One region of the Streptomyces sp. NPDC006134 genome, then DNA from elsewhere that is predicted to be linked to it. Evidence: riboswitches for the same ligand, from Rfam matches in the RefSeq annotation. Region 1 holds a riboswitch; each other region holds the start of a gene.
The links. A riboswitch is a leader RNA that binds a small molecule or an ion and turns the genes downstream of it on or off. The one in region 1 is predicted to bind cobalamin.
Positions count from the first base shown of each region.

Region 2: linked by a shared signal. The riboswitch ahead of ABZ340_RS19190 (ABC transporter substrate-binding protein) and the one ahead of ABZ340_RS19815 (energy-coupling factor ABC transporter permease) in region 1 are both predicted to bind cobalamin.
Region 3: linked by a shared signal. The riboswitch ahead of ABZ340_RS28195 (cobalamin biosynthesis protein) and the one ahead of ABZ340_RS19815 (energy-coupling factor ABC transporter permease) in region 1 are both predicted to bind cobalamin.

Region 1 is NZ_JBEXTV010000028.1:80,371-85,426, reverse strand. It holds gene cbiQ (cobalt ECF transporter T component CbiQ) at 1-520, opposite strand, end outside; gene ABZ340_RS19820 (energy-coupling factor ABC transporter substrate-binding protein) at 530-901, opposite strand; gene ABZ340_RS19815 (energy-coupling factor ABC transporter permease) at 898-1,599, opposite strand; cobalamin riboswitch at 1,629-1,814, opposite strand; gene ABZ340_RS19810 (cell division protein SepF) at 1,995-2,384, shown strand; gene ABZ340_RS19805 (ATP-binding protein) at 2,524-3,774, shown strand; gene ABZ340_RS19800 (nucleotide pyrophosphohydrolase) at 3,815-4,147, shown strand; gene ABZ340_RS19795 (DUF6099 family protein) at 4,373-4,843, shown strand; gene ABZ340_RS19790 (hypothetical protein) at 4,854-5,056, opposite strand, start outside.
Region 2 is NZ_JBEXTV010000027.1:35,355-40,410, reverse strand. It holds gene ABZ340_RS19200 (MFS transporter) at 1-252, shown strand, start outside; gene ABZ340_RS19195 (class I SAM-dependent methyltransferase) at 221-970, shown strand; cobalamin riboswitch at 1,053-1,237, shown strand; gene ABZ340_RS19190 (ABC transporter substrate-binding protein) at 1,267-2,310, shown strand; gene ABZ340_RS19185 (iron ABC transporter permease) at 2,346-3,422, shown strand; gene ABZ340_RS19180 (ABC transporter ATP-binding protein) at 3,419-4,237, shown strand; gene ABZ340_RS19175 (glycoside hydrolase family 3 N-terminal domain-containing protein) at 4,323-5,056, opposite strand, start outside.
Region 3 is NZ_JBEXTV010000052.1:29,662-34,717, forward strand. It holds gene ABZ340_RS28180 (class II aldolase/adducin family protein) at 1-682, opposite strand, end outside; gene ABZ340_RS28185 (inorganic phosphate transporter) at 1,044-2,312, shown strand; gene ABZ340_RS28190 (hypothetical protein) at 2,363-2,584, shown strand; cobalamin riboswitch at 2,732-2,874, shown strand; gene ABZ340_RS28195 (cobalamin biosynthesis protein) at 2,984-3,973, shown strand; gene ABZ340_RS28200 (cobyric acid synthase) at 3,970-5,056, shown strand, end outside.

The DNA of each region.
Region 1 (5,056 bases):
TGGTGTGCCCGAGCCGGGCCGCCTGCGCGTCGCGCACCCGGCGCACGGAGTCCAGCAGCAGGAAACTCATGCGGTACGTCACCAGCGCCACGTCGACCACCGGCGCGGGCACCCCGGCCCGCACCAGGCGCGGCAGCAGATCCGACATCGGCGTGGTGAACGCGAACAGCAGCACCCCGAGCGAGGCCGCGCAGGACCGCAGCAGCAGCTCCCCGGCCCGCACCCACCCCCCGTCGGCGAGCGCCACGAACCCGTCCGCGCCGCCGACCCGCACCAGCAGCGGCAGCGCCCCGGTCACACAGAACCCCAGCGGCACCCGGCAGGCCCGCCACAGCCGCCGCCCCGGCACGCCCGCCGGGCCCAGCAGCACGGCGAGGGCCGTGACCAGCACCAGCGCCGCGCCCGGCCAGGGCGGCAGGCAGACGGCGAGCGCGGTGAGGCCGAGCCCGAGCACGGCCTTGTCCACGGGATGGCGGCGGCGCCAGCGGCCGGCGTGCGCCGCCGCGTCGATCGGCAGCACGGCGCGGCCTCAGTCCCGGTCGCCGGCGGGCGCCGCGGCGCCCCCGTGCGGGCCGTCACCGTCCCGCGGCGCCGCCAGGGCCCGTTCCTCGCCCTGCCGCCGCCCCCGGCGCAGTCCGAAGTAGTACGCCAGCACGCCCGCGCCGATCGCCGCCTGCACCGCGAACAGCGCCGACTCGACCTCCCCGGACGGCGGTTCGTACAGGGGCGAGAACCACGGCTCGTAGTCCGGGTCGATCTCGGTGATCGCCGTCTCCGCCTCGGCGTCGGCCCCCGCGAACGGCTCCTCCTTGTGGTCGCCGAGCCCGAGCGCCAGGGGCAGGACGGCCAGTGCGGCCACCGCCAGCAGCAACAGCGCGTTGATCTTCGTGTTCCGCTTCACCGGGCCACCGCCTCCTGTGCCTTCCGGGCCTTCGGCCCGTCCGCCACCACACCGAGCCGGGCCAGTTCCCCCTTGCTGGACTGCGTCAGCAGCCGCATCACGAGCACGGTGAGCAGCCCCTCGCTCACCGCCAGCGGGATCTGGGTGACGGCGAAGACGGAGCCGAACGTGCCGAGCGCGCCCCAGAACCCGCTGCCCGGGTCGGGGAAGGCGAGCGCCAGCTGCACGCTGGTGACGCAGTAGGTGGACAGGTCGGCGGCGAACGCGGCGGCGAACACCGCGACCATCAGCGGCACGCCGCACCGCCGCAGCAGCCGGTACACGCCGTACCCGGCCCACGGCCCCACGATCGCCATGGAGAACACGTTGGCGCCGAGCGTGGTCAGCCCGCCGTGCGCGAGCAGCAGCGCCTGGAAGAGCAGGGTGATGGTGCCGAGCACCGCCATGACCGGCGGCCGGAACAGGATCGCGCCCAGTCCCGTCCCGGTGGGATGGGAGCAACTCCCGGTGACGGACGGCAATTTGAGCGCCGACAGGACGAACGTGAACGCCCCGGACGCGCCGAGCAGCAACGTGCTCTCGGGATGCTCCCTCACCTCACGGGTGAGCGACCGGACTCCGTGGACGACGAACGGCGCGGACGCGACACCCCAGGCGATCGCGTGCGCCGGAGGCAGAAAGCCCTCGGCTATGTGCATGGCTCGGCAGACCCTCTCCAGCACCTCGTGGATGGACGACGCGCCTTGGCCGGTCTCCTGGCTGACGGGTACCACCGCCCGTGCTCCGCCTTCCCAGGTCCCGAAGGACCCAGTGGCCGCCCGTGAGGGCCGGAGCCGGACTTCCCGATCACAGTGGCGAGGGCCGCACCGGCATCACACCGGATTTCCCGTTCACCAAGGCGTGGCGACAGTAGTGCTCCCGCGGGGGTGGTGACAAGCCGGACCGAACGGGGCGAGCGGCCCACGGGAACGCGCCCGGCCGCGAGACCGTACGGCTCGGCCGGCCGGCACCGTGTCGCTGTTGGGCCGATCGGGTGACATGGCGTAAGAATTGGCTGGTGCAGGCAACAAGGCGAGTCGAAGCGGGGGAGCCGGTGAACAGCCACGACGTCACCGATGAACAGTGGGAAGGGCTCGCCCAGGTCGTGCCGTTGCGGGGCCGCGACGCCTGGCCCTCCTCGGTGGGCCACCGCGCGCTGCCGGAGGCGGAGACGGAGGCCCGGCGCCGCTTCGTCGTCCTGCGGGTCAACGTGTTCGCCGACGCCCGCGAGGTCGCCGAGACCCTCATGGCGGGCATCCCGGTCCTGCTCGATCTGACCGGCGCGGAGACCGAGGTCGCCAAGCGGGTCCTGGACTTCAGCACGGGCGTCGTCTTCGGCCTGGCCAGCGGGATGCACCGGGTCGACCGGAACGTGTTCCTGCTCACGCCGGCCGGCACCGAGGTGACCGGGCTCATGGAGGGCGCGGGAGTTCCCGGCGTCTGACGGCTCTCCCGGGGGCGGCGAGGCGGGACGGCCCCGGCGGGTGAGGGGCGGGCCCGCCCTGACGCGCCCGGTCCCCCGATCGTAGGAAGGGGCCGACGGCAAAACGGTTCGCCCGGCGGCGGAGCCCTACGGTCCGGACATGACCTTGCCGACCCCGCCGGCCGCTCCCGCGCCGCCGTCCGCGGTGCCGCGCGACGGCGACAAGGGGCGCCCCGACCGGCCGTGCGTCACCGAACTGCGGCTGTCCGCCTTCGCCGCGCACCGGCGCGTCACCGTCCCGCTCGCGCCGCTCACCCTCCTGGCCGGGCCGAGCGGCAGCGGCAAGACCAGCGCGCTGCGGGCGTACGAGGCCCTCGCCCGGCTCGGTTCCGGTGCCGAACTCGGCACGGTCTTCCCCGACCCGGGCGCCTGCGTGCCCGAGCGGGCCCGGCCCGACGCCCAGCGGCGCCGCGGCTTCCGCATCGGCTGCACGGCCGACGGCCCCGAGGGACCGGTCCGGCTCGACGTCGCCGTCCAGGCGGAACCCGACCTGCGGATCGTGGGCGAGCGGCTGACGGCCGACGGACTCGTGCTGCTCCAGACCGCCCTGCGCGACCCCGGCCGCCGCGCCGTGCAGGCCGCCTGGCACACGGCCGGACCGGCGCCGGTGACCCGCGCCCCGCTGCCCGACGACCGGCTGGGCACCGCCCTGCTGCCGCTGCGGGTGGCGGGCAAGACGGACGGGCAGCGCAGGGTGCTCGCCGCCGCCGAGCAGATGCTGGTCGCCCTGCGCTCCGTCTTCGCCTGCGATCCGCGGCCCGCGCGGATGCGGGAGCCGGCGCCGGCCGGTTCGGGACGGCTGCTCGGCGGCTGCGGCAACATCGCCGACGTGCTGTGGCGCACCCGCACCGAGTGCGGACGGCGGCACGCCCGGTTCGTCGAGGCGGCGCGCGCCGGATGCGCCGGGCCGGTCGCCGACGTGCTGGCCGAGCCGGTGACCGGCGGAGCGGTCCGCGCGCTGCTCGACCGGGGCGGCGGCACCCGCACCGGCCTCGCGCGCCTGGGCTACGGCGAGCTGCGCTATCTCGCGCTCGCGCTGGTCCTGCTCACCGGGCCCGGGGTGCTGGAGGTCGACGTGGCCGGCGAGGTCCCCGCCGCCCTGCAGACGCTCACCGTCCTCGCCGACGGACTCGACCGGGGCCTGGACGCCCGGCAGCGGGAGGGCCTGCTGCGGCTGGCGGCCCGGATGTGCGACCGCGGGCACGTCCGGCTCGTCGGCACGACCAGTGACGCGTCGTGGGCCACCGGGGCGGACGCGGCGGGCGGGCCGGACGGGGCGGGCAGGCAGGAGGGAGTGGACGGGGTGGACGGGTTGAAGGTGGTACACCTGGGCCGTGACACACGAGTCTGAACCCCCTGCACCCGGCCCCCTCGGCTCCGGACCCCCCGGCCTGGCGGAACTGCAACGCAGGCTCGCCGAGTTCGCCGCCGCCCGGAACTGGCAGCCGTACCACACCCCGAAGAACCTCGTCTCCGCGCTCAGCGTCGAGGCGTCCGAACTGGTCGAGATCTTCCAGTGGCTGACGCCGGAGCAGTCGGCCCGCGTCATGGACGACCCCGGCACCGCGCACCGCGTCACCGACGAGGTCGCCGACGTCCTCGCCTACCTGCTCCAGCTGTGCGAGGTGCTCGGCATCGATCCGCTGGCCGCGCTGGCGGCGAAGATCGAGCGGAACGAGCGGAGGTTCCCGGTGCCGGGGGACGGTGCGGCCGACGGAACGTGACGGCCGGGAGGACGCCTGGAGAACGGGCCGGAACTCCCCGCCGCACCGAGGAGCAACCCCGTCCGTTATTACTCTCCGCAGCCGAAATCCCGCCCGAAACCGAATTGTTGTCCATAGATTTCCGTCTTCCTCTGGCTTTTCGCCCTCGAAGCCTTCACTCTGGGTAGTGGACAGCGGAGTTCGGGCGGACGTGCGCGGAGCACGTCGGACAGACGGGGGCGGCCCATGGACGCGGTGCGGCTCATCGTGACGAGCAGGCGCGCACTGGCCGCGAGCGGCGACGTGCCTCAGATCCTGGGGGAGGTGTGGCAGGCGCAGGCCCTGGCGCAGGCGATCGGCAGCCGCCTGGCGGTCTTCGGCCCGCCCGAACTGCGGGGCGAGGCGCTCGGGCTCACCGAGCTCGCCGGCCGCGGCTGCGGCGTGCTGCACAGGCCGCGGCTCGGCCCCGGTGAGCTGCGCGCCGCCCAGCTCACCGAACTGGGCGACGCCCGCCAGGCGCTGGCCCGCCTCGACGGCCTCCTCGGCGAGATCGGCATCGCCCTCGTCGGCATCGCCTGCGCCGCGGACGACGAAGGCACCTACTGGCAGTGCATGGAGGCCATCGACGCGGCGGACGAGTCCCGGGACCGCGTCCTGGAGATGCTGCGCAGACTGGCGGACCGGGAAGAGGCGTTACCGGAGCGGGAGGCGGGCTGACCGGCCGGGATCACTGATCGCTGTAGCGGAAGTCGCCCACGCTCCACGCGGTGACGTCCTTGATCGCGACGCGGTACATGCCGCCGGTCTCCGGAATGCCCGTACTGCCCTGGAGGATGCGCGCCAGATGGAAGTGCAGATGGGTGGGCGGCTCGTCGCCGTCGGCCTCGGCGGCTCCGGCGCCGTCGAAGACGGGGGAGAACGCCCGCAGCC
Region 2 (5,056 bases), on a different contig from region 1:
GTCTTCGGCCGGCAGCGGCTGGCCGCGGGGATCGGTGCCTGCGCCAGTGGAGTGCTGGGCGGGCAGCTCTACGGACTCACCGAACACGCCGGGCACACCGGCTGGTTCTGGCTGCTGGCCGCCGCGCAGTGCCTGCTGCTCCCGGCCGTCCTGCCGGCCTTGCGCGACCGCACGCCGCAACACCTCCACCCCCATGACGACGAAGGAGGACTGAGACCGCATGACACGGACGGGCGGGTTCCAGGACGATGACTTCTGGACCGGGTTCCACGACTTCCTCTTCTCCGAGCAGCGTTACGCACAGGCCGAGGAACTGCTGACCACCTCTCCCCTGCTGTCCTTCCCGGCCGGCGCCCGGGTGCTGGACCTGTGCTGCGGGCCCGGGGTGTTCACGGTGCCGCTCGCCCGCCGCGGCCACGACGTCACCGGGGTGGACCTGAGCCCGGCCATGCTGGAGCGGGCGCGGAAGCGGACGGCCGACGCCGGCGTCCGGGTCACGTACGTGCGGGCCGACGCCCGCGCGTACGAGGCGCCGGGCGCCTTCGACGTCGTCCTCAACATGTTCACCTCGTTCGGCTACTTCGAGGACCCCGCCGACAACGAGCGGGTGCTGCGCGTCATGCACGACTGCCTGGTACCCGGCGGCACCCTCGTCCTGGACCTCGCCGGCAAGGAGCTGCTGGCCCGCAAGGTCACCCCGCCGAAGGTGGTGCGGCGCGGCGAGGACCTGATGGTGCAGACCGACACCGTGCTGGACGACTGGGCGCGGCTGCGCAGCGACTGGGTCCTGGTCCGGGGCGAGCGGGTGACGCGGGCCACCTTGGTGTGGTTCGTGTACAGCGCGGTCGAGCTGCGGCGGATGGCGCGGGAGGCGGGGTTCGGCCGGGTGGAGGTGTTCGGCGGGTTCGACGGCCGCCCCTACGACGAGAACGCCGAGCGGCTGGTGCTGCGGGCGGTCCGCGAGGAGTGACGCGGGGCACGGGGGGGCGTGCAGTGACGCGGGGCACGGGGGCGTGCGCGCAGGTCCGCACGCCCTTTCGACCCGAGCGGGGCGGATCGTAGTATCAGCGGGTCATCGCCGCGACGGGAGACAGGAAGCCGGTGCGAATCCGGCACGGTCCCGCCACTGTGACCGGGGAGTGCACCCCTCGACACGCCACTGCGCGCCGCGCGGGAAGGCCGGGGGAGGAGCGTCGATCCGGGAGTCAGGACACTGGCCTGTCGCGGGCCCGTTCCGAGGAGCGCGGACTCCCCAGGAGGCTTCACGTGTACGACGGCACGTCCCGTCCCCCGCTGTTCACCCCTGCCCGCAGGCGCCGTACCCTGCGTGCCACGGCCGCGGCCGTCGCCCTGTCGGCGGCCCTGCTGACCGCCGGCTGCGGATCGTCGCGGGACACCGCCGAGGCCGCGAAGGCCACGGCCGCGCCGGCCGCGGGCTTCCCCGTCACCATCGACAACTGCGGCGTGGAGACGACGTACGACAAGCCGCCCTCCCGTGTCGTCACCATCCACCAGCACCCGGCGGAACTGATGCTCGCCCTCGGCCTGAAGGACCGCATGGCCGGCACCGCCTTCCCCGACTCCGCGGTCCTGCCCGAGTGGAGGAAGGACTACGAGGCGATCCCCCGGCTGGCGGAGAAGGAACCGTCGTTCGAGACGGTCCTGGAAGCCGAGCCCGACCTCGTCTACGGCGGCTACGGCAGCGCCTTCGCCGAGCACGAGGGCCGCTCCCGCAAGGCGTTCGCCGACGCCGGCATCGCCACCCACCTCAACCGCGAGTACTGCGGCGAGAAGCGGGTCACGATGGAGGACACCTACGCCGAGATCCGCACCATCGGCAGGATCTTCGGCGTCCCCGGCCGGGCGGACGCACTGGTCGCCGGCCTGCGGGCACGGGTCGGCAGGGCCACCACCGCCGTCGAAGGCAGGCCCCGGGTGCCCGTCTTCGTCTACGACAGCGGCGACAAGGCCGCCTTCACCGCGGGCGGCAGGAGCCTGGGCACCGAACTGATCCGGCTGGCCGGCGGCGAGAACGTCTTCGCCGGCCTCGACGACGTCTTCGGCGACGTCTCCTGGGAGCAGGTCGTCGAGCGCAGGCCCGAGGTCATCGCCCTCTACGACTACGCCGGCGCCGGAAGCGTCGAGCGGAAGAAGGAGTTCCTGCTCTCCCAGCCCGCCCTCCGGGACGTTCCCGCCGTCAGGAACCAGCGGTTCGTCGTCCTGCCGCTGACCGCGACGCTGGTCGGCGTCCGCTCGGCCTACGCGGTCGAGGACCTGGCCCGCGGCATCCACCCCGAGAGCTTCGCGTGACGGCCCCGGCCGCCGAGGCCGGCACCGGGCAGGCCGTGCGCCGACGTCAGGAGGGCGGCGGGCGGGCGGGCCGGGCCGGTCTCACCGTCACGCTCGTCGTCCTGGCCGTCCTCCTGGTGGTCTCCGCCACGGCGGGTCTGGCCCTCGGCTCGGTGCGGGTGCCGCCCGGCCAGGTGTGGGGCATCGTGACGCACGCGCTGGGCGCCGACTGGGTAAAACCCGACTGGTCGCGGGCGCGGGAGACCATCGTGCTGGACGTCCGCGCGCCGCGCGTGCTCCTCGGGGCCGTGGCCGGCGCCGGGCTGGCGGTCGTGGGCACCGCCCTGCAAGCTCTGATCCGCAACCCGCTCGCCGAGCCCTACCTGCTCGGCGTCTCCTCCGGGGCGTCCCTGGGCGCCGTCGTGGTGATCGTGTCCGGGGTGACCCTGTTCGGGCCGGTGTCGCTGCCGGCCGCCGCGTTCGCGGGCGCGCTGGGCGCCCTGCTGCTCGTCTACGCCACCGCCCGCACCGGCGGCCGGATCACCTCGGCACGGCTGGTCCTGTCCGGTGTGGCCGTCGCCGCGGTGCTCACCGCCGTACTGGACCTGCTGCTGCTCACCACCGGCCGGGGCAACGAGGCCCGCGCGGTCCTCGCCTGGACTCTCGGCGGCCTCGGCGGCGTCGGCTGGGACACGCTGTGGCTGCCCGGCGCGGCCCTGCTCCTGGGCACCGCCGTCCTCCTGGTCCAGGCCCGCAACCTGAACCTCCTGCTCGCCGGCGAGGAGGCCGCGACCACGATGGGGCTGGACGTGGCGCGCTTCCGCGCCCGCATGTTCGTCCTGCTCTCCCTCGTCACCGGCGTCCTGGTCGCGGCGTGCGGGCCGATCGGCTTCGTCGGCCTGATGCTGCCGCACATCGTCCGCCTCGCCGTCGGCGGCGACCACCGCCGCGTCCTGCCGACGGCGGCCCTCGGCGGCGCGGTCTTCCTCGTCTGGGCCGACATCGCCGCACGCGTCGTCGCCGCGCCCATGGAGATCCCCGTGGGTGTGCTGACGGCCCTGTGCGGCGGCCCGTTCTTCCTGTGGCTGATGCGCCGGGACGCCCGGCGGAGCACCGACCGGACAGTGGCATGAGCGCGGCAGATCTCACCGTCGAGGGCGTCACCCTCACCGCCGGAGCCCGCCACCTGGTGCGGGACGTGTCCCTGGCCGCCCGGCCGGGCGAGACGATCGGGCTGGTGGGCCCCAACGGCAGCGGCAAGTCCAGCCTCCTGCGCACCGTCTACCGCGTGCTGCGCCCCGATGCCGGGCGGGTCCGCGTCGACGGCGCCGACGCCTGGTCGCTGCCCGTGCGCCGGCTGGCCCGCACCGTGGCGGCGGTGGTGCAGGAGCCGGGCTCCGGCCTCGACCTCGCCGTCCGCGAGGTCGTCGCAATGGGCCGCACCCCGCACAAGCGGCTCCTGGCCGGCGACACCCCCGAGGACGCCGCGCTCGTCGGTTCCGCGCTGGCGGCGGTGGACGTCACCCACCTGGCCGACCGCCCCTTCGACCGGCTCTCCGGCGGCGAACGCCAGCGCGTGCTCATCGCCCGCGCCCTCGCCCAGCAGCCCGCCCTGCTCGTCCTCGACGAACCCACCAACCATCTGGACATCCGCCACCAGCTGGACGTCCTCGGCGTGCTGCGCCGGCTGCCCGCGACCGTGCTGCTCGCCCTGCACGACCTGAACCTGGCCGCGTACTACTGCGACCGCCTCTACGTCCTGCGCGACGGCGAGGTCGCCGCCTCCGGGCCGCCCGCCGAGGTCCTCACGCCCCGGCTGCTGGCCGAGGTGTACGGGGTGGCGGCGGAGGTCGGCGTCCATCCGCGCACGGGCGCTCCCCAGGTGACGTTCCTCCCCGGGGAGCCGCGGCGGGCCGCCCCGGACCGGGCGGGCCGCTCCACCGCGTGACCGTGCGCGTCCCCGGCCGGGAGCGGTCCTCGTCCCGGCCGGGGACGGGGCCTCGTCCCCGGCCGGGTCCGGTCCGGGCGCCGTCTCACTCCTGCGGCGCCTCGTCCCGGCCGGACGGCCCCTGCCCGGTCGGGTCCTGGCCTGCCGGTTCCTGGCCGAAGGCCGCGTGGAAGGCGCGCGTGTGGTCCACGTGGCGCGCGGGGCCGGTCAGGGTGACCGTCGCCGTCAGGCGGGGGTCGGTGCTGGAGGCGGCCAGGCGCAGTTCCAGCTCGCCCGGCTCGACCACGCGCCGCCCGTCGCGGCCGGTGAAGGAGGCGAGGTCGGCCGGGACCGTGACGCGGACCCGCCGGGCCTCGCCCGGGGCGAGCGGCACCCGGGTGTAGCCGACGAGGCGCTGCACCGGCTGCACGACGGAGGCGACCGGGTCGTGCAGGTAGAGCTGGACGACCTCGGTGCCGTGCCGTTCGCCGGTGTTGCGGACGGTGAGGGCGAGGCGGAACTCGCCGTCCGTGGGCGCCCGGTCGGCCTCCACCGCGAGGTCGCTCCAGTCGAACGACGTGTACGACAGTCCGTGCCCGAAGCCGAAGGCGGGCGTGGGGTCGATGCTGGACACCTCGCTGGCGTGCGCGAGCCGCGCGCCGAGGTAGGTGGAGGGCTGGGAGCCCGGTCCGCGCGGCACGCTGACCGGCAGGCGTCCGCTGGGGTTGGTCCGGCCGCTGAGCACCCCGGCGAGGGCGGCGGTGCCCTCCGCGCCGGGGAAGAACGACTGGACGATCGCGGCGGCCTCGGTGGTGGCGCGGCCGAGCGCGTAGGGCCGTC
Region 3 (5,056 bases), on a different contig from region 1:
GTTCCTCCGTCAGCAGGGACGGTGTCAGGCCCGGGACGGAGGAGGCGGTCAGCCACAGGCGGCACATCCACTCCAGCTGGGCGGTGCGGTCGTATGCCTGGTCCAGGGTGGCGCCGTGGGTGAGCGTGCCATGGTTCCGGAGGAGGCAGCCGGAGCGGCCGGCGAGGGCGTGGAGCATGTTCTCGGCCAGCTCGTCGGTGCCGTACGCGGCATACGGGGCGACCCGGACGGGGCCGCCGAGGGCGGCGGCCATGTAGTGGATCGGCGGGAGCTCCCGGACGAGCGTGGAGACGGCCGTCGCGTGCACGGCGTGGGTGTGGACGACGGCGCGGGCGCCGGTGGTGCGGTACACGGCGAGGTGCAGGGGCAGCTCGCTGGTCGGGACGAGGGTGCCGAGCACCTGGCGGCCGTCGAGGCCGACGCCGGTGACGTCCTCCGGCGTCAGCCGGTCGTACGGCACTCCCGACGGCGTGACCAGGACGGTGTCGCCGACGCGCACCGAGACGTTGCCGGACGTGCCGACCACCAGCCCCTCGGCCGCCGTCCGCCGGGCCGTGGCGACCAGGGCCTCCCAGGCGCGCGCCTCCTCGGGGCGGACGCACCTCCCCCCGGCCTCCCCCGCACCTCGCGCCCCCACCCGGGCGTCCCCCGCGTCCTGCCGGTCCCACGACTGCTCGGTCATACCGCGATCCTCCCAGGTGCCGTCCGGTCCGTCCGCCGGGCGGGGGCATCATGGGCCGGAAGACCGGCGTCCGGTGCGCCGCGCGCCGGCCGGCGTGGGCCTTCCGGCGGTACGGAGGCGGCGGGCGCCCGCCGGGTGACCAGGATCTCCTCGGCGGGTCCGCGGACCGGCCGGGGAAGCTCGCCACCGGCGCCCGAGCCCGCAACCGGAGGGCCGCCACGGTGCGAGCCGGACACGGCCGGCGCAAGAGGGGGCGGCGGCCCCGCTTCCGGACACCACCGCGCTCCCCCGAGTTCATCTTCCGTTCACCCTCGTTACCTACGTTCGAGCAGCCAATGACCTCGAACGATTGCCTGGGTAAATGGAAAGCTTCTCGCTGATCCTCGCGATTGTGGTGGTAACCGCACTCGCGTTCGATTTCACGAACGGTTTCCACGACACCGCGAACGCGATGGCGACCACCATTTCGACCGGTGCCCTGAAGCCCAAGGTCGCGGTGGCCATGTCCGCCGTCCTCAACCTCGTCGGCGCCTTCCTGTCCGTGGAGGTCGCCAACACCATCTCCAAGGGGCTCGTCGACGAGAGCGGCATCCGCCCCGAGGTCATCTTCGCCGCCCTGGTGGGCGCGATCCTCTGGAACCTGCTGACCTGGCTGGTCGGGCTCCCCTCCAGCTCCTCCCATGCCCTCATGGGCGGCCTGGTCGGCGCCACCGTCGCCTCGGCGGGCTTCGGCGCGGTCCACGGCGACGTGCTCGTCACCAAGGTGCTCCTCCCGGCCGTCGCCGCCCCGGTCGTCGCGGGCCTGGCGGCCCTGGTCGCCACGCGGCTGACGTACACCCTCGGCAGGAAGGCGGACGGCCAGGCCGCCAAGAAGGGCTACCGCGCCGGGCAGATCGCCTCCGCCGGGCTGGTGTCGCTGGCCCACGGCACCAACGACGCGCAGAAGACGATGGGCATCATCACCCTGGCGCTGGTCGCCGGCGGCGCCCTGGCCCCCGACTCCGACCCGCCGATGTGGGTCATCCTCTCCGCGGGCCTGGCCATCGCGCTCGGCACCTACCTCGGCGGCTGGCGCATCATCCGCACCATGGGCAAGGGCCTGACCGACCTCCGGCCGCAGCAGGGCTTCGCCGCCCAGACCAGCGCCGCCACCGCCATCCTGGCCTCCTCCCACCTGGGCTTCTCCCTCTCCACCACGCACGTCGTCTCCGGCTCGGTGATGGGCGCGGGCCTCGGCCGCAAGGGCGGCGTCGTGCGCTGGTCCACGGCGACGCGGATGTTCGTCGCCTGGGGCCTGACCCTGCCGGCCGCGGCTCTGGTCGGCGCGCTCGCCGAGTGGGTCTGCGGCTTCGGCGACTGGGGTACGGCGCTCGTCGCGGTCTTCCTGGTCGCCTCCAGCGCCGCGATCTGGAAGATCTCCCGCCGCGAGGTCGTCGACCACACCAACGTCAACGACACCGAGAACGCCGACAACACGGCGGACGCCGAGCCGGCCGGTGTGGTCACCACCGCGATCGCCGCCGTGACCCCGCCCCCGGCGGGCGCCGCCGAGGAGCTGACCGCCACCATCCCGGCCCAGCTCTCCGCCGCCCCCGACGCCAAGGCCCCGTCGGCCGCCACCCCCGTCTGAGCCCGCGCTCACCCGGTACGAAACTCACCCGGTACGAAGGAAGAAGCAGGATGAAGATCGACTGGGCAGCCCTCGGCTCCGTCTTCGGGGTCAGCCTCGTGGTCACTGTGGCCCTGGTGGCCCTGTTCACCCTGGGCATCGCCGGACTCTCCCGCCGGGAGCGGGCCGCCGCCCAGGGCGGCTCCGCGGCCCTCGCGGTCACCGGCGCCTACGCGTGCTTCACGGCCTGCGCGGCGGCGGTGGCGTACGGGATCTATCTGATCGTCGCCTGACCGCCGCCCGGCCGGCGGCGCGCACGCGCGCACAGCGGGGTGCGGGACGGACCACCGTCCCGCACCCCGCTTCCGCGTGCCCGGCGCACACCCCCCGCGTGTGGGCCTCCGCACACTCCCCCTGCGCAGGTCAACGGCAAGTTGACGGGTGTTCGCGGGCCATGGTGGACTTCCTGGGCCATGTACGGCGGCAGGAGAGGAAGCCCGGTGTGAATCCGGCGCGGTCCCGCCACTGTGACCGGGGTGGAGACCCCGGGAGCCAGGAACTCTCACCGCCGGTCTCGTCGAACCAGGGCGTGGACACCCTGAGTGAGGACACAACGCGATGCTCGGCTGCCGTTCGAGGTTCAGTACCAGGTCTCTTCCTGCCTTCCCCGACCGTGTGACCGGCTGAGCTCCATGCGTGCCGAACGCGTTTTCGCGTACGGCGCCGCCGCGGGCCTTCTCGGCGACCTCCTCCTCGGCGATCCCCGCCGCGGGCATCCGGTCGCCGCGTTCGGCCGTGCCGCCGGTGCCGTGGAACGTGTGCTGTGGCGGGACCACCGCGGCCGGGGCGCGGTGCACACCGCCGTGTGCGCCGGTGGCGCCGTGGCGCTCGGTGCCCTCGCCTCCCGCGCCGTACGCCCCTGGCCCCTCGCCTCCGTCGCGCTGACCGCCACCGCCACCTGGGCCGTCGTCGGCGGCACCTCGCTCGCGCGCGAGGCGCGTGCCGTCGGGCGGGCACTGGAGACGGGCGACGTCGAGGCCGCCCGAGCGCGGCTGCCGCATCTGTGCGGGCGCGATCCGCAGGCCCTGGACGCCGACGGGATCGCGCGGGCCGTCGTGGAGTCCGTCGCCGAGAACACCTCCGACGCGGTGGTGGGCGCCCTGGTGTGGGGCGCCGCCGGCGGGGTTCCGGGCCTGCTCGGCTTCCGGGCCGTCAACACCCTCGACGCCATGGTCGGCCACAAGTCGCCCCGGTACCGCCGCTACGGCTGGGCCTCCGCCCGTCTCGACGACCTCGCCGGCTGGCCCGGCGCGCGGCTGACCGCCGCCCTCGCCGCCGTCGCCGGCGGGAATCCGCGCGGCGCCGTACGGGCCTGGCGGGCCGACGCCGGCAAGCATCCGAGCCCCAACGCCGGGCCCGTCGAGGCGTCGTTCGCGGGCGCCCTCGGCGTCCGGCTCGGCGGGACGCTGTCGTACGGCGGGCGGGTGGAGCACCGGCCCGTGCTCAACGGGGCCGCGGGGCGGGCCGTCCGCGCCGGCGACATCGAACGGGCGGTACGGCTGTCCCGGCGCGTGAGCTGGCTGGCGCTGGGCGCGTGCGCGGGCGCGCGGCTGCTGACCTCGCGCCTGGTGTCGTCGGGTCCGGTGACGTCGCGCCTGCCGAAGAGAGGACACAGGTCATGAGAAGCGGGGGTCTCCTCGTCGCCGGCACCACCTCCGACGCCGGCAAGAGCGTCGTCACCGCCGGGATCTGCCGGTGGCTGGTGCGGCAGGGCGTGAAGGTGGCGCCGTTCAAGGCGCAGAACATGTCGCTGAACTCGTTCGTGACGCGCGAGGGCGCCGAGATCGGGCGGGCGCAGGCGATGCAGGCGCAGGCGTGCCGGATCGAGCCGACCGCGCTGATGAACCCGGTGCTGCTCAAGCCGGGCGGCGAGCAGAGCAGCCAGGTGGTGCTGCTGGGCAAGCCGGTCGGGGAGATGAGCGCGCGCGGCTACCACGGCGGCCGGCAGCAGCGGCTGCTCGGCACGGTCCTCGACTGCCTGGCCGAGCTGCGGGGAACGTATGACGCGGTGATCTGTGAGGGGGCGGGCAGTCCGGCGGAGATCAACCTGCGCCGGACCGACATCGTGAACATGGGCATCGCCCGTGGTGCCGGGCTGCCCGTGGTGGTGGTCGGCGACATCGACCGCGGGGGCGTGTTCGCCTCGTTCTTCGGGACGGTGGCGCTGCTCGCCCCGGAGGACCAGGCGCTGGTCGCCGGGTTCCTGGTGAACAAGTTCCGCGGGGACGTGTCCCTGCTGGAGCCGGGCCTGGACATGCTGCACGGCCTGACCGGGCGCCACACGTACGGGGTGCTGCCGTTCCGGCACGGGCTCGGCATCGACGAGGAGGACGGGCTGCGGGTGTCGCTGCGCGGCACCGTGCGGGAGTCCGCCGTCGCACCGCCGGTCGGCGAGGACGTGCTGCGGGTCGCCGTCTGCGCGGTCCCGCTGATGTCCAACTTCACGGACGTGGACGCGCTGGCCGCCGAGCCGGGTGTCGTGGTGCGGTTCGTGGACCGGCCGGAGGAGCTGGCCGACGCCGACCTCGTGGTGGTGCCCGGCACCCGGGGCACGGTCCGGGCGCTGGACTGGCTGCGGGAGCGGGGGCTCGCGGACGCCCTGCGGCGCAGGGCCGCCGAGCAGCGGCCCGTGCTCGGCGTCTGCGGCGGCTTCCAGCTGCTCGGCGAGCACATCGAGGACGACGTCGAGAGCCGCCGCGGCCATG